Linked DNA regions of Tsuneonella mangrovi. The protein of the gene in region 2 interacts with the protein of the main gene of each other region in a pairwise test. Links are inferred from orthologs where the notes say so. Each region holds a gene or a part of one and is shown on either strand. Other genes may lie near its edges. The genes, in order: CJO11_RS08790 and CJO11_RS04155.

Region 1 (12,242 bases), 950 kb from region 2 along the record:
GGCCATAGATCAACTGGGCGGCGGGATCGCCGGATTTCATCAACATGGCGTGCGTCTTAGCAAGTCAGCCCTCGCCGAACAAATCATCCTGCACCGGGCGTTGCCTGGGCGGGACGGGGCGAGGCTTCTGGCGCTTTGCCGTGGGTGGCGGTCCGTCGTTCGGGACAACGCCGAGCTCGCCATCCCGGAAGCGCAAGGTAAGCGCGTCCTCCTTCCGCGCCAGCGCCGCATCGGTCAGCGTCCGTCCGTCGGTGGTTGTGACCCTCGCATAGCCGCGTTGGAGCACCGCGTCGGGATCGAGCGAGGCCATCAGCCGGGCGGTGGCCTCGAGCCGGTCGCGCGCGCGATCGAGGCGTGACTTGAGCAGCGGGGCGGAGAGGCGTGCGCGGTCGGACTGGAGCCTGTCGCGTGCGTTCGCTGCCCGATCCGCCAGACCGCGCCGCAACCGCTCGGTGAGCTCGTCGAGCTTCTGCGCTTGCGGCTGGAGCAGCGCTTCGATCTTTGGCAGGCGGTCGGCGCGCGCGGCGAGCCGTTCGCGTCCGAGCGCGACGGGCCGCAGGATCGCGCGCTGTTGCCGCCCGGCAAAGTCGAGCAGCACCGCGGCAAGTTCGGCGCGGACGGGCACAGCGATTTCCGCCGCCGCGGTAGGGGTCGGCGCGCGGCGGTCGGCGGCGTAGTCGGCCAGCGTGGTATCGGTTTCGTGGCCCACCGCAGAAATAACCGGAATGGTACATTCTGATATTGCGCGAACCACAACTTCCTCATTGAAGCCCCACAGATCCTCGATCGAGCCGCCGCCGCGCGCAACGATCACGAGGTCGGGGCGCGGGACCTGCCCGCCCTCGGGCATGGCGGAGAATCCGCGCACCGCCGCAGCGACCTGCTCGGCCGAGCCTTTCCCCTGCACCAGCACGGGCCACACGATCACGTGGCTGGGGAAGCGATCCGCCAGCCGGTGCAGGATGTCGCGAATCACTGCACCTGTGGGGCTGGTGACCACCCCGATCGTGCGCGGCAGGAACAGGAGTGGCCGCTTGCGTTCGGGGGCGAACAGCCCTTCCGCGCCGAGCCGCTGGCGCAGCTTCTCGAGCAATGCGAGCAGCGCGCCTTCACCGGCCAGTTCGAGCCGGTCGATCACAATCTGGTATTTCGAGCGGCCGGGGTATGTCGTCAGCTTGCCGCTGGCGATTACTTCCAGCCCATCCTCGGGGGCGAACGCCAGCCGCTCGGCATTGCCGCGCCACATCACCCCGTCGATCACCGCCTTGTCGTCTTTCAGCGCGCAATAGAGATGCCCGCTGGCCGCGCGCTTCACGCCGGAAAGTTCGCCGCGTAGCCGCACGAATCCGAAACTTTCCTCTACCGTCCGCTTCAGCGCAGCGGAAAGTTCGCTGACCGAAAGCGGCTCGGCGTTGTCCCCGGCGCGCCCCTTCGCTACCAGCCCGCCAGCACCTTCATCTGAATCTTCGGGAGCGGCCATGAATATCCTTCTGCTGGGCGGTGGCGGACGCGAACATGCACTGGCGTGGAAGTTGGCCAAATCGCGGCTGCTCGCCGGGCGTGACGATACCCTCTACGCCGCGCCGGGCAACCCGGGGATTGCCGACCATGCCCAGTTGGTTGCACTCGATGCGAGCGATCATGGCGCAGTGATTGCGTTTTGCGACGGGCACGGTGTGGGCTTGGTGGTGGTCGGCCCGGAGGCTCCGCTGGTCGATGGCCTCGGCGATAGCTTGCGCGAAGCGGGCATTGCGGTGTTCGGCCCGAGCAAGGCGGCAGCCCAGCTCGAGGGCAGCAAGGGCTTCACCAAGGACCTGTGCCAGCGCGCCGGGATCCCGACCGCCGGATACGTGCGCGCCACTTCGCTCAACAACGCGCTTGCCGCGCTTGAAAACTTCAACCCTCCCTATGTGCTGAAAGCCGACGGCCTAGCGGCGGGCAAGGGTGTGGTGATCGCTGAAACCCGCACCGATGCCGAAGCGGCGCTGGCCGAGATGTTCGGCGGGCAGTTCGGCGAAGCCGGGGCCGAAGTCGTGATCGAGGAATTCATGACCGGCGAGGAAGCGAGCTTTTTTGCGCTAACCGACGGCGCAAGTGTGATGACGTTCGGCTCTGCCCAGGATCACAAGCGGGTTGGCGAAGGCGATACCGGGCCGAACACCGGCGGGATGGGCGCCTATTCGCCAGCCCGCATACTCGACCCGATCACCCGCGGGCAAGTGCTCGAACGGATCATCGCCCCTACCGTGCGCACCCTTGCCGATGAGGGAACTCCCTATTCGGGGGTACTTTTTGCTGGCCTGATGCTGACCGAACACGGCCCGAAGTTGATCGAATACAACTGCCGCTTCGGCGATCCCGAATGCCAGGTGCTGATGATGCGGCTCGAAGACGACCTCGGCGAACTGCTGCTGGCCTGCGCCGAGAACCGCCTCGGCACTATCCAGCGGGTTCACATGCGATCGGAAACTGCGCTCACGGTCGTGATGGCGGCCGAGGGCTATCCCGGCACGCCGCAAAAGGGCGGCGCGATTGACCTGGGCGAAGCAGAGGAAGACGGCGCGAAGGTGTTCCATGCCGGCACCGCGCTGAAGGATGGCCAGTTGGTCGCCAGCGGCGGGCGCGTGCTCAACGTAACCGCGCTGGGAGAAACCGTCACCGAGGCGGCCGCCGCGGCATACGGAGCGGTCGATGAGATTGAAGCCCCCAGCCTGTTCTGCCGTCGCGACATTGGTTGGCGGGAAATCGCCCGCGAAGCCGCTGCCAGATCGGGCAAGGCAAGCTAGCCGCTTGACCGCCGCCCGCCGCGGCCCCATCGCAAGCAGGCATGGCCGACGGACCTGATACAGCCCCAGCGCGCAGCGGCATGATGGCCACGGGCGGCACGCTCGCTCCGTTCGGATACCCGGCGTTCCGCGCAATCTGGATCGCCAACCTTGTTTCCAACCTCGGCTCTATGATCCAGGCGGTTGCGGCTGCGTGGTTGATGACCGACCTAACGAAATCGCACGTCCTGATCGCGCTGGTGCAGGCTTCGGCAACCTTGCCGATCATGGCGTTCGGGGTATTCGCCGGCGCAATCGCCGACAATTTCGACCGCCGCCGGGTGATGCTCGCGGCGCAGATCGGGATGCTGGTGGTGTCGGCGATCCTCACGTTCGTCAGCTGGGCCGGGGCGATCACACCATGGAGCTTGCTTGGTTTCACCCTGATGGTCGGGATCGGCACCGCGCTCAACGCACCTGCGTGGCAGGCATCGGTGCGTGCGCAAGTCGGACGGCGGGACCTGCCACAAGCGATCAGCCTCAACACGATCGCGTTCAACCTGGCGCGCAGCGTTGGGCCAGCGCTCGGCGGCTTGTTGATCTCGATCTGGAGCGTGACGCTGGCGTTCGGCCTCAATGCGCTCAGCTACACCTTGCTGATCGTGGTGCTCTTGCGGTGGAAACCGCAACTAAGCGCTCCCGCGCGTGAGCCGATGCTCGCTTCGATCGCGGCGGGGATTCGCTTCAGCGCCGGGTCGAGTCCCTTGCGCCGGGTGCTGCTGCGTGGCTTCTGCCTCGGCTTTGGATTCGCCGCCTATTCGGCGCTGCTGCCGGTAATCGTCCGCAATCGGCTCCACGGCAACGAGATCGATTATGGCCTGATGCTCGGCGCGTTCGGGATTGCTTCGATCGTGTCGGCACTGTTCGTCTCGAATCTGCGGCGCCGGATCGGATCGGAGGCGGTGGTCGGAGCCGGTACGCTGGCGTTCACCATCGGATACCTCATCCTGCTCAACGCCGCGACAATACCAATGGCCCTACCCGCCGCATTCGTCGCCGGGTCGGGTTGGGTGATGGCGCTGACCTCGATCAACGTCGCGGTCCAGATGCGCGCGCCGGAGAACATCCTCGGGCGCTGCATGTCGCTCTACCAGGCGATAACGTTCGGCGGGATGGCACTAGGCGCATGGAGTTGGGGCACGGTGTCGGAACACACTACCATACCGGTCACGTTGGCGCTTGCAGGAGGCTGGCTGATGACTTCACTGGTGATCCTGCGGCTGTTCGCCCCGATGCCGGTGCGCGGCGAAGGCGTGGCGGCGGAGTAGGGCCGGATTGCTTTGGCCCGCCCCATCTTGTGCGCGGGCTTCGGAGAGCTTTGATGCCTGCGCGGTGTCGTGCGTTAGAGGTCGCGAACTTACCATGGGGGCGATGCCATGATAATCCCGGTGCTTGTCGAGCGAGACATTCCAGAGGCTATTGCGTTTCATACCCGTGTGCTCGATTTCGAACTGGCCTTTGCCGCCCCGCCAGAGGCTCCCTTCTACGCCGTACTTCATAGAGGGAGCGACGAACTTCACCTGAATCTCTCGCCGGATGGGAGACGAGCTGGCGGTGCGTCGTTCATCGTTGTCTGCGAGAATGTTGACGCCTTGTTTGCCTCGTTTGTCGCTCGGGGCCTGTCGGTCCCGAAAAGAGCGAATTCACCGGCCCATGAAGGCCCGATTGATCAGAGCTGGGGCACGCGTGAATTCTATGTCGATGACCCCAGCGGCAACACTGTAGTATTCCAGCAGCGGTGACCGTCGGAAACTTGCTCAGCCCAGCTTTTCCGCCATCAACTGATTGAGGTCCGCCTCCGGGCGGGCACCGTAGTGGCTGATGATTTCGGCGGCTGCGATTGCACCGCGCCTGAGGCAGCGCTCGAGCGGCTCACCACGCACGTGGCCATAAAGGAACCCGGCCGCGAACAGATCGCCCGCCCCGGTCGTGTCGACCACTTCGTCGATCGGCTCGGCAGCGACTTCCGCGCGCACGCCATCAGCCACAGCCACCGCGCCATCGGCGCTTCGCGTCACGACCAGTGTCGGCACCTTGCCGTGGAGGGCGGCGATTCCGGCCTCGAAATCGTTGGCCCCGGTCAGCGCTTCGAGTTCGTGATGGTTGGCGAACAGGATGTCGATCAGTCCGTCCTCGATGAGCGCGCGGAAGTCGTCGCCGTGGCGGTCGATCACGAACACTTCTGACAAGGTGAAGGCCACCTTGCGGCCTGCCGCTCTCGCGGCCTCGATCGCGCGGCGCATCGCCGCGCGCGGCTCTTCCGGATCCCACAGGTAACCCTCGAGGTAGAGCACGCTCGCAGCCGCTACGGCTTCGTCGTCGAGTGAAGCAGGCGGGAGGAACTGGCTCGCGCCGAGGAACGTGTTCATCGTCCGCTGTGCGTCGGGCGTGACGAAGATCAGGCAACGCGCGGTTGGCGGGTCCTCGGCCCGCGGCGGGGTATCGAAATCGATCCCTACGGCGCGGATATCGTGCGCGAACACCGCGCCGAGCTGGTCGTCGGCCACCTGGCCGATAAAGGCGCATTGCGCGCCAAGCGCTGAGAGGCCAGCGAGCGTATTCGCCGCCGATCCGCCGGATATCTCGCGTGCCGGGCCCATCGCCTGGTACAGTCGCTCGGCTCCTTCGGCGTCCACCAGCGTCATCCCGCCCTTGTTGAGTTCGAGCTCTTCGATAAGCTCTTCGCTGCACGGGGCCATCACGTCGACGATAGCATTGCCGATCGCGATTACGTCGTAGCGGGGCTTGGTCATGGAATTCCTGCGATTGGGGAGAGAAGGGAGTAAGCGCTGCGCCTAGCCGCTGCGGGCGCTCACGCCAAGGCCGCAATGCGGCGGATTGACTTGCGGCAAAGGCTCGCCGAGACAACCCGGGAATGACGGGCGTTTTCCATGCATTTGCCATGGCCTTCGGGCAATTGGGCGACCGGTCGATCCTGTCGGTCCTCGCGCGATCGGTGGCGATCACCCTGGCTGCCTTCGTGCTGCTCGGGGTGGGCGCCTGGTATGGTTTTGCCGCTCTTCTGGCGCACTACGGCGTGGCGTGGAACGATACGCTGGGTGCACTGGGCGCCATCTTGCTGACGGCGCTCGGCGGATGGCTATTGTTCCGGCTGGTCGCACTCGCGGTCCTGCAATTCTTTGCCGACGACATCGTGAAGGCGGTCGAGGCACGGCACTATCCCGATGCCCTCGCGACCCGGCGCGACCTGCCATTTGCCGACGATCTTGCCAATTCGATGGGGGGTTTGCTTCGCGCCCTTGTCGCTAACCTCGTTGCGCTGCCATTCGCGCTCTTGCTGCTGGTGACAGGGGTGGGCACTGCGATCCTGTTCTGGGCGGTGAATGCGTGGCTGCTCGGCCGCGAGTTGACCGACATGGTCCGGCTCCGCCACCGGGCGTCGGCAGAGAGCGGTTTGCCGCTGCCCGGCTTGACGCGGTTCGCGCTGGGCGGAATTGTCGCAGCGCTCATGCTGGTGCCGTTCGCCAACCTGCTCGCTCCTGTGATCGGCGCGGCGACTGCCACCCATCTCGTCCATTCCCGCAAGACTGCCAGGTAAAAGCACACCGATGATCCGGGCGATCGCCCCTCTTGCCGCCACGTTCCTGCTCGCCGCATGCGGCGCAGCGGTGCCGACGCACATCAATTCGGCCTCCCCACCGCAGCGAAACAATCCGGCCCGCACGCCGAAGGTCACTTACACCCCGGCCACCCGTCCGCCGCCGCCTGCCGGGGACGGATTCGTGCCGCCGCAAGTGATGAGGTCCGCCGGGCTCGAAGGCGTGATCGGCGCGAACAAGGCCGCGCTCGAACGCGAATTCGGCACACCGCGGCTCGACGTGTGGGAAGGCGATGCGCGCAAGCTGCAGTTCTCCGGCGAGGCTTGCGTGCTCGACGTCTATCTCTACCCGCTAAAGCCGGGAGCGGAACCGACCGCTACCTATGTCGACGCGCGGCGCGCGAGTGATGGGCTCGACGTCGACCGGGCAGCATGCGTCAGAGCTCTCAAGCGATAGCGACCAGCGAGAGATAGCGGGACACTGCGCTTCCCGGGGGCGTCAGACCATAAAGCTTTCGCCGCACCCGCATGCGCCTTTCGCGTTGGGGTTGTCGAACACGAAACCGGCGGTGAAATCGTCTTCCGCCCAGTCCATCGTGCTGCCAACGAGGTAAAGTACGCTCGCCCCGTCGATGTAGAACGTGCCGCCGGGGGTTTCGATCTTTTCGTCGAACCCGGCTTCCTCGGTTACGTAGTCGACCGAGTAGGCCAGCCCCGAACAGCCCCTGCGCGGGGTCGACAGCTTGACGCCAATGGCATCGGCGGGCGCCTTGCTCATAAGCTCTGCCACCCGCGCTTCGGCAGCGGAGGTCAGCGTGACGGCGGCGGGCCGCTGGCGGAGAGTGCTCTTGGCTTCGGTCATGTGAGTTTCCTCTCCCAGAACTGGGCAGTCCCCATTGCGGGATCAAGGCCGTATTGCGCAAATCCCGCCTTGCGGTACGCGGCGATAGCCGGTTCGTTGCCCGACAGCACTTCGAGCGTGAGCTTGCACGCCCCGCGCGCCCGCGCCTCGGCTTCGACAGCGTCGAGCAGAGCGCGGCCGACGCCTTGCCCACGAAATTCGGCCAGCACCGCGATGTCGTGGATGTTGACGAGCGGACGGGCGGCAAACGTCGAAAACCCCATGAAGCAGTTGGCGAGCCCTGCCGGTTTGCCGCGCACCCGGGCGATCAGGCTGAATGCGCCGGACTGTTCGGCGAGCGCAGGCACAAGCTGCTCTCGCACTTCCTCGGCAAGCGGTTCGCCGCCACCCATCGGATCGCGCGCGTATGCGTCGAGCAGCGCGACGAGCGCTTCCGCATCCGAGCGGTCGTTGTAGTCGGCCTTTGCAACCGTCAGGTCAGGGGCGAGCGCGGTCACAGCATTCCCAGTTCGAGCCGGGCTTCGTCGGTCATCTTGTCGGGGCCCCACGGCGGATCCCACACCAGAACGACTTCGGCATCGCGCACGCCGGGCACGGTGGCGACGCGCAACTCGACTTCGCCGGGCATCGATTCGGCCACCGGGCAGTGCGGGGTGGTCAGCGTCATGGTGACGGTGGCATCGCCATCGTCGGTCACGTCGACCCCGTAGATCAGCCCGAGATCGTAGATATTGACCGGGATTTCCGGATCGAAAATTTCCTTCAGCGCGTCGACGATCGCTTCGTAGGTCTGCCCGCCTGGAGCGGCGGAGCTTGCGACCTGTGGCTTCTGTGCGAGGAACCCTTCGAGATAGTCGCGCTTGCGCTCAAGCTTCTCGGCGGGTGTCTCGCTCGCCGCATCCTCGACCCGGGCGCGCGGCGGGGTCTCGACCGCATCGACTTCCTCGACCGAGATCTTGCGTTCCTCGTTCATCCGAAAATCCTCCGTGTGCGCTCGATCCCTTTCAGGAGCGCATCGATATCGCTTTGATCGCTGTAGAGTCCGAAGCTCGCGCGCGCGGTGCCGGGCACGTCGTAGTAATGCATCAGCGGCTGGGCGCAGTGGTGCCCGGCGCGGATCGCGACGTTTTCCTCATCGAGGATCGTGCCAAGATCGTGCGGGTGCACGCCCTGCAGCTCGAAACTGACGATCCCCGCGCTGTCTTCAGGGCCAAACAGCCGCACGTCGTTCATCGGCTGCAGGGCATCGCGCAAAGTGCGCACCAGCGCCGCCTCATGGGCGTGGATTGCCTCGCGCCCGACCGCATCGACATAATCGCAAGCCGCAGCCATCCCGAGTGCTTCGACGATTGCGGGAGTGCCGGCCTCGAACCGTTCGGGCGGCGGGCCGAAAGTGGTCTTTTCAAAGGTCACCCGGTCGATCATGGCGCCGCCGCCCTGCCACGGAGGCATGGCATCCAGCAGTTCCGCCCGCCCCCACAGCGCGCCGATCCCGGTCGGGCCGTAGAGCTTGTGGCCCGAGAAAGCGTAAAAATCGCAGCCGATCTCGGCGACGTTCACTGGAAGGCGCGGCACCGCCTGGCACCCGTCGAGCAGCAGCTTCGCGCCCACGCTGTGCGCCAGCTCCGCCGCACGCTTCGCATCGAGCGTCGAGCCGAGCACGTTGGAAACGTGGGCAAACGCGACCATTGTGTGCTCGCCGGTCAGCATCGCTTCGGCAGCGTCGAGATCGATCTTCCCATCCTCGGTCAGCGGGCAGACGTCGACCTGCCACCCGGCGAGCTGCCAGGGCACGATGTTCGAATGGTGCTCGAGCTGGCTAAGCAGCACCCGGCCCTTTTCGGGATAGGAGTAGGCGACGAGGTTGATCGCTTCGGTCGCGCCGCGGGTAAACACGATCTCCGCCTCGCCCCCACCAACGAACGCCGCGACCCGGCGGCGCGCGGCCTCGTAAGCCTGGGTCATTTCCGCGCTGCGCGAATAGACCCCGCGATGAACCGTGGCGTAATCGACCCCGATCGCTTTGGTGACGGCATCGATCACGCATTGCGGCTTCTGCGCGGTGGCCGCCGTGTCGAGGTAGTGCCACGGCGCGCCGCTTGCAGTCACCAGCCCCGGGAAGTCCGCCTTGCGGGAGAGGATGGCGGCATCCATCACAGCGCCGCCTGTTCCAGGTGCGAGACCGTGCCTTCGAGCAGGCCTTCGCGCAGCTCGTCGTCTTCGACCGCAGCAAAGGCATCGGCGATGAACGCGCGCACCAGCAGCTTGCGCGCTGCCTGCGGCGGAAGCCCGCGTGCGGCCATGTAGAACGCCGCGGTTTCGTCGAGCGCGCCGATCGCTGCGCCGTGGGCGCACTTCACGTCGTCGGCGTAGATTTCGAGTTCGGGCTTGGCGTTGGCCGACGCGCCCTTCTCCAGCAGGATCGCCTTGAAGTTCTGCCCCGCGTCGGTCTTCTGCGCGTCGCGGACGACTTCGATCCGACCGAGGAAGTTGCCGGTCGCGTGGCCCCATTGCACTGCACGGACGACCTGGTTGCTGGTCGCACCCGGCTCGGCATGAATTACCCGGGTGACGAATTCCTGCACCTTGCTGTCGCCGCCCAGCGTCACGCCGCCGAATTCGAAATGCGCACCTTCGTCCAGCGTCACTTCGAGTTCGATCCGCAGGTACGGCCCGCCGACGATCGTCGCGAAATATTCGAACCGTCCGCCCTTGCCGACATGGACGCGGGTGCGGATCGCTGCACCGAGAGCGCTCGCTCCGTCGTCGAGACGGATATTGTCGCGCACCGTTTCGCCGGGCGGCACAGTGATCTCGCCCCATTCGGCCAAATAGGTCAGCGGCGCTTCGGCCAGGAACTTCGGATCGGCATAGCGCCAGTCCTCGTCCCGGTTGGTCGGACGCGTAAGGGTTGCGGCCTCAGGCATCGGCCATGACCTCGTCGTAGCCTTCGCGTTCCAGCTCGAGCGCCAGCTCGGGGCCACCACTCTTCACGATGCGGCCCTTGGCGAGGATGTGGACCCGGTCCGGCTTCACGTAGTCGAGCAGCCGCTGGTAGTGGGTGATCAGCAGCACGCCCTTTTCGGGTGCGCGCATGATCGCGTTGATCCCTTCGCCGACCACCCGCAGAGCGTCGATATCGAGCCCGCTGTCGGTTTCGTCGAGGATTGCCAGTTTCGGGTCGAGGATGCCCATCTGGACCATTTCGGCGCGCTTCTTCTCGCCGCCCGAAAAGCCGACGTTCACCTGCCGCTTGAGCATGTCCATGTCGAGCTTGAGGAGCCCGGCCTTCTCCTTCGCCAGCTTGAGAAACTCGCCGCCCGTCATCGGCTCCTGCCCGCGTGCGGCGCGCTGGGCATTGAGCGCCTCGCGCAGGAACTGGACGTTGGATACACCGGGAATTTCGACCGGGTACTGGAAGCCGAGGAACATGCCGGCAGCAGCGCGCTCGTGCGGCTCCATCGCCAGCAGGTCTTCGCCCATGAAGGTCACCGAACCGGCGGTCACTTCGTAGCCCGGGCGGCCGCCCAGGACATAGGCCAGCGTCGACTTGCCCGCGCCGTTGGGGCCCATGATCGCGTGCACTTCGCCCGCGTTCACGGTGAGGGTCAGGCCGTTCAGGATGGCCTTGCCGTCGATTTCAGCGTGGAGATCGGTGATTTGCAACATGGGTGGTCAGTTTCCGTAATTCTTGGCGGCGGGGCTGAGGTCGTCGATGATCTGCGCGGCTTGCTGGCGGGCCTGTTCGGGCGAAACGTCGGGCTTGCGTTCCTTCACCGCCGTAGCGATTGCGGCCTGGCGCTGCTGCTGGCAGCGGGCCGCCGCAGCGTTGTAGATCTGCAGCCGCGCCTGGTAGTCGCGGGTGTTCATGTCGGCGGGCAGGCCTTGCTCGAGGCACGCGAGATAGACCTTGATCTCGTCGTAGAAGTGGTTCGGCGCCATCGCCATCACGGCCAATGCTGCGATCATCGGGTGAGGCTCCTTTTCGCTGGGGACCTGCGCGGGGCGGAATTGGCGCGGTGCGCGCGGCGCGCGTCCTGCTTGTCGGCGATGCGCATCCGCATCCCGGCGGTGATCCGGGCCAGCACGGCGTCGATGTTGTCGAGGATATCTGCCGCCTTGATCCGCATCACCCGGATGCCGACCGATTCAAGGCTCTTGTCGCGGCGCTTGGCGAGCGCTTCGTCTTCGCCATCCTCGTCGATGTCGATCGCCATGCCGAGGTTGTGGCAGTTGAAATCGACGATCGCGCTGCCGACGACCGCGTGCCGGGTGAACTTGTAGCGGCCCATGTCGGCCTTGGCGAAGCGCTCGGCGAGCACCTTGTGCGCCTCGGATGAATGCCGCCGCAACTCGCGCGCGCGTTCGTGAAGCGCATCGAGCCGCTTCTCCGAGATCTCCCACCCGCGGCCCTTCTTCTTGAGCGCGGGGGCTGCATCGGCGGTCTCGTCGGGAGAGCGGATCTGGAGGGTCTTGCGGGTGGTCATCCGATCACGCCCCAATCTTCCGTCCCATCAACCCGGACGATAAAAAGATTGTCATATATCTTCTCGGGCCAGACTGCAGTGAATGTGGGTCCCTCTGCAAAGGATACACGCGCGCTGGATGGGACCTTGTCCAAATCAATTGAGGCAATGTGCTTGCCCACCAACGAAGTCAGTCCTGCGGGCGCATCAGCGTCTCGAAAGTCACCACTTTCATTGTCCAAGAGGATGTCGGCGGAAGAGGTCAGCGTGAAGCTGTCGTCCTCCTTCGTCAGCCCAAGCTGAAAATGAGCGACACCGAAACATACGCGGTCGACAAGAGCACCAACAATTTTATCTGCGAAACTCACCCCACGCTCCCTTCGAGCGAAATCGCCAGCAGCTTTTGCGCCTCCACCGCAAACTCCATCGGCAGTTCTTTCAGCACCTCTTTCGCGAAGCCGTTGACGATCAGCGCCACCGCAGCTTCCTGGTCGAGCCCGCGCTGCATCGCGTAGAACAGCCGGTCGTCG
Region 2 (9,826 bases):
CTCGCCGATCGCCACCACTGCGGCGAACCCGATCACCAGGCGGCGGCGGGTGATCCGCATGGGCTCAGGGAGCGTCGGTCGGGACCGGGGACGGGCTGGCAGTGACCACGGGCGTCGGAGTTGCAGCCGGCAGGTCGGGCACGACACCGGCATCGGCCAGCGGATCGCTCTGCGGCGTGGAGGTCTCTGCCGGAACGGTCGCTGCCGCTTCGGGAACGCTGGTCGCTTCGACTTCCTTCGCGCGATTCTCGATCACGTTGGCGATCCCGACCAACAGGACGATCCCGACCAACAGCGAAAAGCCGACCTGCAGCCGCTGCACCGCTTCGGCGCGCGAGCCGCCCAATGGCACAGGTGTCCCGGGATCTACCGAGGGCGGGTTACGTCGGGAATTGAAAGGCTGGTGGGCCATGCAGCGCAGGCTAGACTATCCGCAGGGTCAGTCAATCGCGGCGCGGGGCCGAGCGGCTTACGAGCCTTGCAGCCAGTCGAATACCGGAAGGCCTTTCGCCGCGAGCCATTCGGGATTGTAGAGCGTCGACAGGTAGCGGAAGCCGGTGTCGCACAGGATCGTCGCGACGCGCGCATCGGGCCCGAGCTGCTTGCCCAGCGCCACCGCGCCAGCCACGTTGATACCCGAAGAGAGGCCCAGGCAGACCCCTTCGTCACGCAGCAAGCGGGCGACCCAGTCGAGCCCCTCTTCGTCCGAAACGCGGAACTGGGTATCGACCGGTGCGCCTTCGAGGTTGGCGGTAATCCGGCCCTGCCCGATGCCTTCGGCAACCGAGCTGCCTTCGGACTTCAGCTCGCCTTCGGCATAGTAGCTGTAGAGCGCCGCGCCATGGGGATCGGTCAGCGCGATGGTTACGTCTTCATTGTGCCCCTTGAGGCCCATCCCCACTCCGGCGAAGGTCCCGCCCGTGCCCACCGCGCAAGTGAAGCCGTCGATCCGCCCTTCCATCTGCTGCCAGATTTCTTCGGCGGTGCCCTCAATGTGCGCCTTGCGATTGGCGGTGTTGTCGAACTGGTTGGCCCACACCGCGCCCTCTGTCTCCTCGGCCAGCCGGCGGCTGGTGTGGACGAAGTGGTTGCAGTCGGCAAACTTGGTCGGCGGCACCAGCACCAGCTCCGCACCAAGCGCGCGCAGGGTCGCCATCTTCTCCTGGCTCTGGTTGTCGGGCATGACGATGATCGTGCGATAGCCGCAAGCATTGGCGACCAGCGCCAGCCCGATCCCGGTGTTACCCGCGGTGCCTTCGACCACTGTGCCGCCCGGTTCGAGCTCTCCGCGCGCTTCCGCGTCGCGCACGATCCATAATGCCGCGCGATCCTTCACGCTGCCGCCCGGATTGGTGAATTCGCACTTACCCCAGATTTCGCACCCAGCAGCTTCGCTGGGGCCCTTGAGCAGCACCAGCGGAGTGTTGCCGATCAGGTCGAGGGTATTTTCGCACACGCGCAGGTTCGTCATGGCCGTCGAACTAGGTCCGCCCCACTTCAGGCGCAACGCAGTTCCGCTTCGCCCCCTGACACTGTGCCTTGCGCTTCAGAGCGCCGGCCGTCAGTCTTCCTGCGCGATCGTGACCTTGAGGCCGTCGAGATCGTCGGTGAACGGGATCTGGCAGCCGAGCCGCGAATTCTCGTCGCGATGGTCGCTGCTTTCGAGCAGGTCGTCCTCGTCTTCGCTCATCGGGTTGAGCTTGTCCTTGAACGACGGATCGACATGAACGTGGCAAGTGGCGCACGAGCAGCAGCCGCCGCACAGCGCCAGCAATTCGTCGAACCCGTTGTCGCGGATCGCTTCCATCACGGTCAGGCCATCGGCCACGTCGATGGTCGATTCCTCTCCGGCGCGGTTGACGACTGTCAGCTTCGGCATCTCGCAAATTCCCGTTCGTAAGTGTCGTGCCCCCTGTCGGGCTTTCGGCGGGGCTGCTACGGGCTGTTCGCCGATTTGGCAAGCGGGCACGGAGAGGACTGATGGGGCTGAGCGCGGAGAAGATCAAGTCGGGGCTCGACCATGTCGCAGCGCAGGAGCCCGCGATCGCCCGCGCGCTGGAAGCGGCCGGATACCCCGAACCACGCATCCGCGAGCGCGGCTATCGCACCTTGCTCCGCGCAATTGTGGGACAGCAGGTCTCGGTCGCTGCGGCAGCAAGCATGTGGCGCAAGCTCGAGGCAGAACTGGGCGAGGATATTCCCGTGCACGACCTGCTGGGGCGCGATTTCGACACGCTGCGTGCGTGCGGACTTTCGCGCCAGAAACAAGGCTATGCGCGCTCTCTGTGCGAGCTGGTCGCAGCCGGGGAAATCGATTTCGATGCCCTGCCCGACGACGACGAGGAAGCGATCGCCCAGCTCACGCAGGTCAAGGGCATCGGCCGCTGGACGGCGGAGATCTACCTGCTGTTCGCCGAAGGCCGGCCCGACATCTGGCCGGCTGGCGACCTGGCGGTCCAGGCGGGTCTTGGGCGCATCCTCGGGCTCGAAGAGCGGCCGAGCGAGAAGGAAACCCGCGCGCTGGCCGAAGCGTGGCGGCCGCATCGCGGGGCAGCCGCGATCTTCACCTGGCATTGCTATAACAACCCGGCGCTTTAGGGTACGCAATCGCACGTCACGACACGCCGCTTGCGCTTATGCAGGCTGGCGCTAGGGATGGCTGCGGAGAGATAAACATGAGCGATCGCAAGGCAATTTTCATCACCGGTGGCGGATCGGGAATCGGACAGGCCATCGCCGAGTATTTTGGCGGGCGCGGCTGGTTCATCGGTCTCGGCGATATCGACACCGCCGGGATGAGGGAGACCGAAAGCCGGGTCGGCCCGGGTTCGTGCTACAGCCACCAGTTCGACGTGCGCGACCGCGCCGCGTGGGACACCGCGCTCGAAGGTTTCTCGATGGCTGCAGGCGGGCGGATCGACGTGCTGGCAAACAATGCCGGGATTCCGCTGGGCGGATCGCTCTCGGAAAACACGCTCGAGGAAATCGGTCGCTGCATCGACATCAACCTGAAGGGCGTGTTCTACGGCGCGCAGGCGGTGCTCCCCTATCTCAAGAAAACCGCGCCGGGCAGTTGCCTGCTCAACACCGCCAGCGCGGCGGGAATCTACGGCAGCGGCGGGGCGTCGGTCTATTCGGCAACCAAGGCCGGCGTGCGCAGCCTGACCGAATCGCTCGACGCCGAATGGGCCGAATTCGGTATCAACGTGCGCAGCCTGTGCCCCGGGTTCATCGACACCCCGTTGATCGACAAGACTCCGAACCAGTCGACCAACGAAGCGATCCGCGATCGAGTGAAGGCCGCCGGACTCGAGATTACCCCGCCGCTCGCCGTCGCCCAGGCTGAATGGGACGCGGTGCATGGGGAAAGGCTGCACACGCTGGTCAACTCGACCGCCCGGCAACTGGCGTTCGGCACCCGCTGGATGCCCGGCCGAGTACGCAAGCGTGCGCGCGGAATGGCCCGCCCGCTGGGGGTCTAGGCTCCGTCAGACCATCGCGTCGATCGCAGTTGCCATATCGGCATCGCGCTGGCTCAGCCCGCCCGCGTCGTGCGTAGTCAAATTAATCTCGACCCGGTTGTAGACGTTGAACCATTCCGGGTGATGGTCGGCTTTCTCGGCTAGCAGCGCAACCCGCGCCATGAAACCCCACGCCGCATTGAAGTCGGCGAACACGAACGTCCGCTCGATCGCCTTGCCCTCGCGCGCCAACGACCAATAGGGGTGCGCCGCCAACAGGCTGGTGCGTTCGCTCTCGGTCAGTTCGGCGATTGCCATAGTGCGCTCATTTCTACTTATCTTGTCGGTCTTGCACCTTTCGCCTAACCCGCATGTCGATGCAAGCGACGGGACTTACCGCATGGGAGTTGTTTTGCCGCAGGGGCGACCGGCTCCTGTTCGGCTCGCTCGACCTGTGGCTGGACAAAGGTGCCGCCTTGCATCTGGTCGGCCCCAATGGTGTTGGCAAGAGCAGTCTGCTGCAAATCCTCGCAGGCCTGCGCAAACCATCTTTCGCGCCCGAGCTGAGCAAGGTTTGCGACGGCTACGGCATTGTGAACTGGCAGGGCACCGTCGGCCTGCTGAACGAGCGTCATGCGCTCGATCCGGAATTGCCTCTCGGACAGGCGCTCTCGTTCTGGTCAAAGCTGGATGGCTGCACGACCGACATTGCTACAACGGGTTTGGCGGGTCTCGAGGATGTTCCGGTACGATATCTGTCTACCGGTCAAAAAAAACGAGCAGCACTAGCGCGCCTGCTGGGGCAAGGCGCGGACCATTGGCTGCTCGACGAACCGCTCAACGGGCTGGATAGCGCGGGTGTCGAATTGGTCGAGCACATCATCGCCGAGCGAAGGAAGTCAGGTGGTGTGGTTGTGGTCGCTTCGCACCAGCCGATCACTCTGCCAGACTGTCAGACAATCGATCTCAGGGACCATCCCTGGTGATTGTCCTCGCTCGTTTGCTGCGCCGCGACCTGGCACTGTTGCTCGGCAACGGGCGCGGCGGGCCGTTGCTGCCAGTGCTGTTCTTCGTGGCGGTGGCGATACTGTTCCCGTTCGCGGTCGGCCCCGATGCGCCTCTGCTCGCGCGGACCGGCGGCGGCGTGCTGTGGATCGCGGCATTGCTTGCCAGCATCCTGCCGATCGACCGGTTGGTGGCCCTCGACGTCGAGTCCGGGGTGTTCGACCAGCTCGCGCTGCGCGGCGTATCGGAAGAGCTTGCAATGGTGTCGCGCCTGCTGGCGCACTGGCTCAGCTTCGGGCCGCTGTTGCTGCTTGCCACGCTGATCGCGGCGGCGCTGCTGGGATTGGACAGCACGACGCTGGTCACGCTGCTGCTGGGCCTTCTCGCCGGTACCCCGGGGCTGGCTGCTGTCGGTCTAGTGATCGCTGCGCTGACCACTGCGGTGCGCGGCGGAGCAGCACTTGGCGGGTTGCTGCTGGTGCCGCTCGGCGTTCCGATCCTGATTTTCGGTGCCGGTGCCCTCGCGAGGCCCGATGGCACGGCGCTCGCGCTATGCGCCGCAATCAGCCTTGCGCTGTGCGCGATCGCCCCGTTTGCGGCAGCAGCCGCAATCCGCGCGGGCCGGGAAAGCTAACTATTCCAAAGCACTAGATGCTGCGATTGCAGCACGCCCGAATGAGGCGCATGGTGCCCGAAAAATAAGGGGGTGCCACACCATGAACCAACTCAGTTTCGACAATCCGGTATTCGCGACATACGCCGTATCGGCCTCGCTGATGATCCTGCTTGCGGTTGCAACCGCATGGATCACGGTGGTCCAGATGATGCGCGTCAAGGGCGGTTTCCGTGCGCCAGAGGACATGAAGAAGACGCCGCTCAACCCGACACCCGCCGCCGACCAGACCGCGCCCAAAGAACCGGTCGAGCGCTTTCGCCGGATCATGCAGAACCACCTCGAGAACATCCCGTTCTTCATCGTTATCGGACTGTTGTTCGTGCTGACCGGTCCCTCACCCGCGCTCGCGCACTGGCTGTTCTACGGCTACGTGGTGTCGCGCGTCCTGCACTTCCTCGCCTATTCGACCGCGCAAATCCATGAAGTCCGCGCGACGTTCTGGACTATCGGGTCGGTGATCATCATCGCGATGTGCGTGATGGTGATGCAGGCGGGATGGGCTGCTGCGGGGTAGCCGCCGGACCTCAGTTGTAAGGCGGCTTGTCCAGTCCCTTGGGGCTGAGCGTGAAGATCTCGCAGCCGTCTTCGGTGATGCCGATCGAATGCTCGAACTGCGCCGATAGGCTCTTGTCGCGGGTCACCGCGGTCCACCCGTCGCTCAGCAACTTCACCCACGGCTTGCCGAGGTTGATCATCGGCTCGATGGTCATGAACATGCCGGGACGCAGCTCCGGCCCTGTCCCAGCCTTCGCAGCGTGAACCACTTCGGGCGCATCGTGGAACAACCGCCCGAGGCCGTGTCCGCAGAACTCGCGAACCACGCCGTAGCGGTGCTTTTCAGCATGTGCCTGGATCGCCGCGCCGATATCGCCCAGCCGCGCGCCGGGCTTCACCTGCTCGATCCCGATCATCAGGCATTCGTGAGTAACATCGACCAACCGCCTGGCCTTAAGCGGCACGTCGCCAACGAGGTACATCCGGCTGGTATCGCCGTGCCACCCGTCGAGGAGCGGAGTGACGTCGATGTTGACGATGTCCCCGTCCTTGAGCTGCTTGTCGCTGGGGATGCCGTGGCACACCACATGATTGATCGAGATGCAGCACGAATGGGTAAACCCGCGATAGCCGAGCGTTGCCGGGACCGCACCGCCGTCGAGCGTCATCTGCCGCACGACATCGTCGAGCTCACCAGTGGTCACCCCCGGCTGGACCAGCGGGGCCAACGCGTCGAGGATTTCGGCTGCCAGCCGCCCCGCCTTGCGCATCCCTTCGAACCCTTCGGGCCCGTGGAGCTTGATGGTGCCGTCGCGGATGACGGTCTCGTCGCCGGTGATGGTCTGGTATTCGGTCATGCCGCCCACTTAGCGATTGCGGCCGCGAATTGCTACTTCGCCGCAAACGCCGCCTTGTATTCGGGTCGGACGGTTGCGAGCACAGCTGGCGTCACCGGCAGGGTAATCTCGTAGGCCCCCTCGGCATAGGGCCCCGCGACATAGGGCCCGAACCAGATGCCGACCTTGTCGAACTTGCGGCCATCGCTCGAGCCGACAAACACCGTTGCGTCCTTCACGTGCTGGCACGAATCGAACCCGTAATCCTGCCCGGTCGGAGCGGGTTTGTAGTCCGCGCCGCGCCGCGTCTTCCGCGCGGCATCGAGCGCCCTGCACAGCGCCGGCTGGAGCGCCTTGTCGAGCACCGCGGGCGAAGTGAACATCTCCACCCCCGCAACCACTTTGCCCTGTTTGTCGAGCCATACGTCGGATTCGCGCCCATACATCCCGTGCGCTCCGCCAGTGTACATCGCGATGTCCGCCGACAGGCTGAGATAGCCCGGAACCTCGGCAACGACCTTCCACGTCTTGCTGAAATTGCTTGTCCGGCACGAAGCGCAATCGGCTGGCGTCGCCGAGAGCGCATCGATCCAGCTCTTGCGGTTCTTGCGCATGATCGCCTCGCGCTCCTGCATCAGCAACGCTGCGAGTGCGGGGCGATCGGTGACGGCGGCGGGCCACGCATACTTGAAGTCCCACTGCCCGCCGTCCTTCGCTTCGCTCTTGGCAAAGCTCACGCCCTTGTCGGTGCTATTCGAAGTTGCCGACGCGCTCGACTTGCCCGTGGCCGCGCTGCTGGCGTTTGCTCCGGCAGCAGCGTCGGTGGCCTGTCCTGCGCCGCCCGAACCCGAACAAGCCGCAAGCGCCAGCGCCATGACAATCGGCAACATCGAGCGAAGGGGCATTGGAATTCTCCGGCCAACAGGCGATAGGGCACCGCTATGACCAAGAAGACCGACCTTATCCAGCCCGATCGCGGGCAAGACGCCATCGCTATCCATCTGGTGGACAAGGAAGGCTTTGCCGACTGGGCCAAGTCGCTGACCAAGGGCCAGCGCGCCGCGCTCGAGGCGCAGAAGTTCGATGGCGGCGGCTACCAGGTCGGTATCGTCCCTGACGGCGACGGCTGGTTCGCGGTCGGCGGAGTGGCCGATCCGGCGGACCTGTCGAGCTGGTGCATGGCGAAACTCGCCGAGAGCCTGCCCGAAGGCACCTATCGCCGGGTCGGCGGCGAACCGGGTCCATCCCTCGTCGGCTGGCAGACCGCGCAGTATCGCTTCACCCGCTATCGCGACGATCCCGATGCGCCGGGTAAGCGCGTGCTGCTGACGAGCGACGCCAAGGCGATCGAACCCGCGCTTGCCGAAGCACACGCGATGATGAAGGTGATGGACCTCGTCAACACGCCTGCCGAGGACATGGGCCCCGCTTCGCTCGAAGCCGAATTCGAAGCGCTCGCCAAGCACCACAAAGCCGAGTTGTCGGTGGTCAAGGGTGACCAATTGGAACGCGAGTACCCGATGGTCCACGCGGTTGGCCGCGCGGCATCGCGCGAACACGCCCCGCGCTTGCTGCACCTTGCATGGGGTAGCGAGAAGAACCCGGTGCTGGCGATCGTCGGCAAGGGCGTGTGCTTCGATTCCGGCGGGCTCGACATCAAGGGCGCGAGCGGCATGGCGCTGATGAAGAAGGACATGGGCGGTGCGGCCCACGCGATCGCGCTCGCCGGGCTGGTGATGGGATCGGGCCTCAAGGTGAAGCTCCACCTGCTCGTGCCCGCGGTCGAGAACGCGATTTCGGGCAATGCCTTCCGTCCGGGTGACGTGCTCCAGACCCGCAAGGGACTGACGGTCGAGATCGGCAACACCGATGCCGAAGGCCGCCTGATCCTCGGCGATGCGCTGACCCGTGCGAGCGAGGAGAAGCCCGACCTGGTTATCGACTTCGCGACGCTGACCGGCGCTGCCCGTGTGGCGTTAGGGCCGGACCTGCCTGCGCTGATGACCCGGCGCGACGAAACCGCCGATGCCCTGATCGCGGCGGGCAAGGCCAACGACGACGAGCCGTGGCGGCTGCCTCTGCCGCATGCCTATGTCGAGTATCTCAAGTCCGATATTGCCGATACCAACAACGCCGCCACCAACGGGTTCGCCGGAGCGAGCGTGGCCGGCCTGTTCCTCGACAAGTTCGTCGGCGAAGGCATCGACTGGGCCCATTTCGACACCTTTGCTTGGCGTCCTGCGGCCAAACCCGGGCGGCCCAAGGGCGGCGCGCCACTGGGGTTGCGCGCGGCGTGGCACATGCTCCGCCAGCGCTACGGCTGACCCGTCCGGGGGCAACCCGCCTGCCATGCTTGCCCGCGCGGCCAGCACGGTCTAAGCGCGCTGAAGATTTCCCGCAGGCGCAAGAAAAGAATTTCGTGAGTACGACCGGCGAATACGGACTTCCCGAAGGGCAGCTTTCGCTGTCCGGCCCTGTCGTGCGTCCGGAGCCCGGCACACTGCCGATCCGGGGCGACCTGGCGCATATCGCGCTGGCTGACCGCTACCTCGTCGCCGCATACGTCGTGCCGGTCGTGCGCGAGATCGGACCGGCGGGCGCACCGCTCCTGATCAACCCGCGCGACGATGCCGAAGCGGTTACTCTGCTCGAAGCGGGCACACGGTTCGAAGCGCTCGACTATGCGGGCGACTGGTGTTGGGGCTGCGTCGGGCCGGACGGGCCGAGCGGGTACTTGCGCACCGCGCTGCTCGCCTGACCATGTCCGCTACCGTTTTCATCGATGGCGCGGCCGGGACCACCGGCCTCGAGATAGCCGACCGGCTCGCCGGACGGAGCGAGTTTTCGCTCGTTGCGCTCGACGATGCCAGCCGCAAGGATCCCGCCGCCCGGCGCGAAGCGCTCAACGCAGCCGATTTCGCGATCCTTTGCCTGCCCGACGATGCCGCCCGCGAAGCGGTGGCGCTGGTCGATCCGGACAGCAAGGTGCGGTTGATCGACGCGTCGAGCGCGCATCGGGTTTCCGATGGTTGGACCTATGGCTTTCCCGAGCTGGTCGGTCGCGACGCGGTCGCTGGCGCGCGGTTCGTCGCCAATCCGGGATGCTATCCCACCGGCTTCCTCGCGCTCGTCGCACCGCTGGTGCGCGCGGGGCTGCTGCCAGCCGACTGGACCTACACGGTCAACGCCGTTTCAGGGTACTCGGGCGGCGGCAAGGGGCTGATCGCGCGGTTCGAGGCCGATCCGGCGATCGGCTGGCGCGGCTATGCTCTCGGCTTCGGCCACAAACACTTGCCCGAAATGGCACGCTACGCCGGCCTGCCCCGCCCGCCGGTGTTTACGCCCGCTGTAAT

The links.
Region 1: the proteins of CJO11_RS04155 (region 2) and CJO11_RS08790 interact in binary tests that used the Escherichia coli proteins (3 or more experiments, as listed by UniProt). The link is inferred for Tsuneonella mangrovi from one-to-one orthologs.

What each region holds. Positions count from the first base shown.
Region 1 is NZ_CP022889.1:1,784,774-1,797,015, forward strand. The notes cover bases 5,566-8,564. They hold CJO11_RS08790 (HesB/IscA family protein), read right to left. Parts: upstream 7,247-8,564; coding sequence 6,884-7,246; downstream 5,566-6,883. Other genes in these bases: CJO11_RS08775 (adenosine kinase), read right to left, coding at 5,566-5,578; CJO11_RS08780 (EI24 domain-containing protein), read left to right, coding at 5,701-6,384; CJO11_RS13410 (hypothetical protein), read left to right, coding at 6,395-6,841; CJO11_RS08795 (GNAT family N-acetyltransferase), read right to left, coding at 7,243-7,743; CJO11_RS08800 (SUF system Fe-S cluster assembly protein), read right to left, coding at 7,740-8,219. Outside these bases: CJO11_RS08750 (DUF2093 domain-containing protein), read right to left, coding at 1-46; xseA (exodeoxyribonuclease VII large subunit), read right to left, coding at 65-1,480; purD (phosphoribosylamine--glycine ligase), read left to right, coding at 1,479-2,786; CJO11_RS08765 (MFS transporter), read left to right, coding at 2,828-4,093; CJO11_RS08770 (bleomycin resistance protein), read left to right, coding at 4,202-4,567; more of CJO11_RS08775, read right to left, coding at 4,583-5,565; more of CJO11_RS08805, read right to left, coding at 8,565-9,400; CJO11_RS08810 (SufD family Fe-S cluster assembly protein), read right to left, coding at 9,400-10,173; Fe-S cluster assembly ATPase SufC, read right to left, coding at 10,166-10,915; CJO11_RS08820 (hypothetical protein), read right to left, coding at 10,922-11,215; CJO11_RS08825 (endonuclease domain-containing protein), read right to left, coding at 11,212-11,733; CJO11_RS08830 (hypothetical protein), read right to left, coding at 11,730-12,080; Fe-S cluster assembly protein SufB, read right to left, coding at 12,077-12,242. UniProt on the Escherichia coli protein: Is able to transfer iron-sulfur clusters to apo-ferredoxin. Multiple cycles of [2Fe2S] cluster formation and transfer are observed, suggesting that IscA acts catalytically.
Region 2 is NZ_CP022889.1:838,353-848,178, forward strand. The notes cover bases 221-2,967. They hold CJO11_RS04155 (2Fe-2S iron-sulfur cluster-binding protein), read right to left. Parts: upstream 1,880-2,967; coding sequence 1,562-1,879; downstream 221-1,561. Other genes in these bases: CJO11_RS04145 (hypothetical protein), read right to left, coding at 221-412; CJO11_RS04150 (cysteine synthase A), read right to left, coding at 470-1,471; CJO11_RS04160 (DNA-3-methyladenine glycosylase family protein), read left to right, coding at 1,981-2,598; CJO11_RS04165 (SDR family oxidoreductase), read left to right, coding at 2,676-2,967. In the rest of the region: CJO11_RS04140 (Gldg family protein), read right to left, coding at 1-60; more of CJO11_RS04145, read right to left, coding at 65-220; more of CJO11_RS04165, read left to right, coding at 2,968-3,482; CJO11_RS04170 (4a-hydroxytetrahydrobiopterin dehydratase), read right to left, coding at 3,489-3,779; heme ABC exporter ATP-binding protein CcmA, read left to right, coding at 3,833-4,447; CJO11_RS04180 (heme exporter protein CcmB), read left to right, coding at 4,444-5,100; CJO11_RS04185 (MAPEG family protein), read left to right, coding at 5,183-5,656; map (type I methionyl aminopeptidase), read right to left, coding at 5,667-6,494; CJO11_RS04195 (DUF3298 and DUF4163 domain-containing protein), read right to left, coding at 6,527-7,378; CJO11_RS04200 (leucyl aminopeptidase family protein), read left to right, coding at 7,415-8,797; CJO11_RS04205 (hypothetical protein), read left to right, coding at 8,893-9,231; argC (N-acetyl-gamma-glutamyl-phosphate reductase), read left to right, coding at 9,234-9,826. UniProt on the Escherichia coli protein: Ferredoxin are iron-sulfur proteins that transfer electrons in a wide variety of metabolic reactions. Although the function of this ferredoxin is unknown it is probable that it has a role as a cellular electron transfer protein.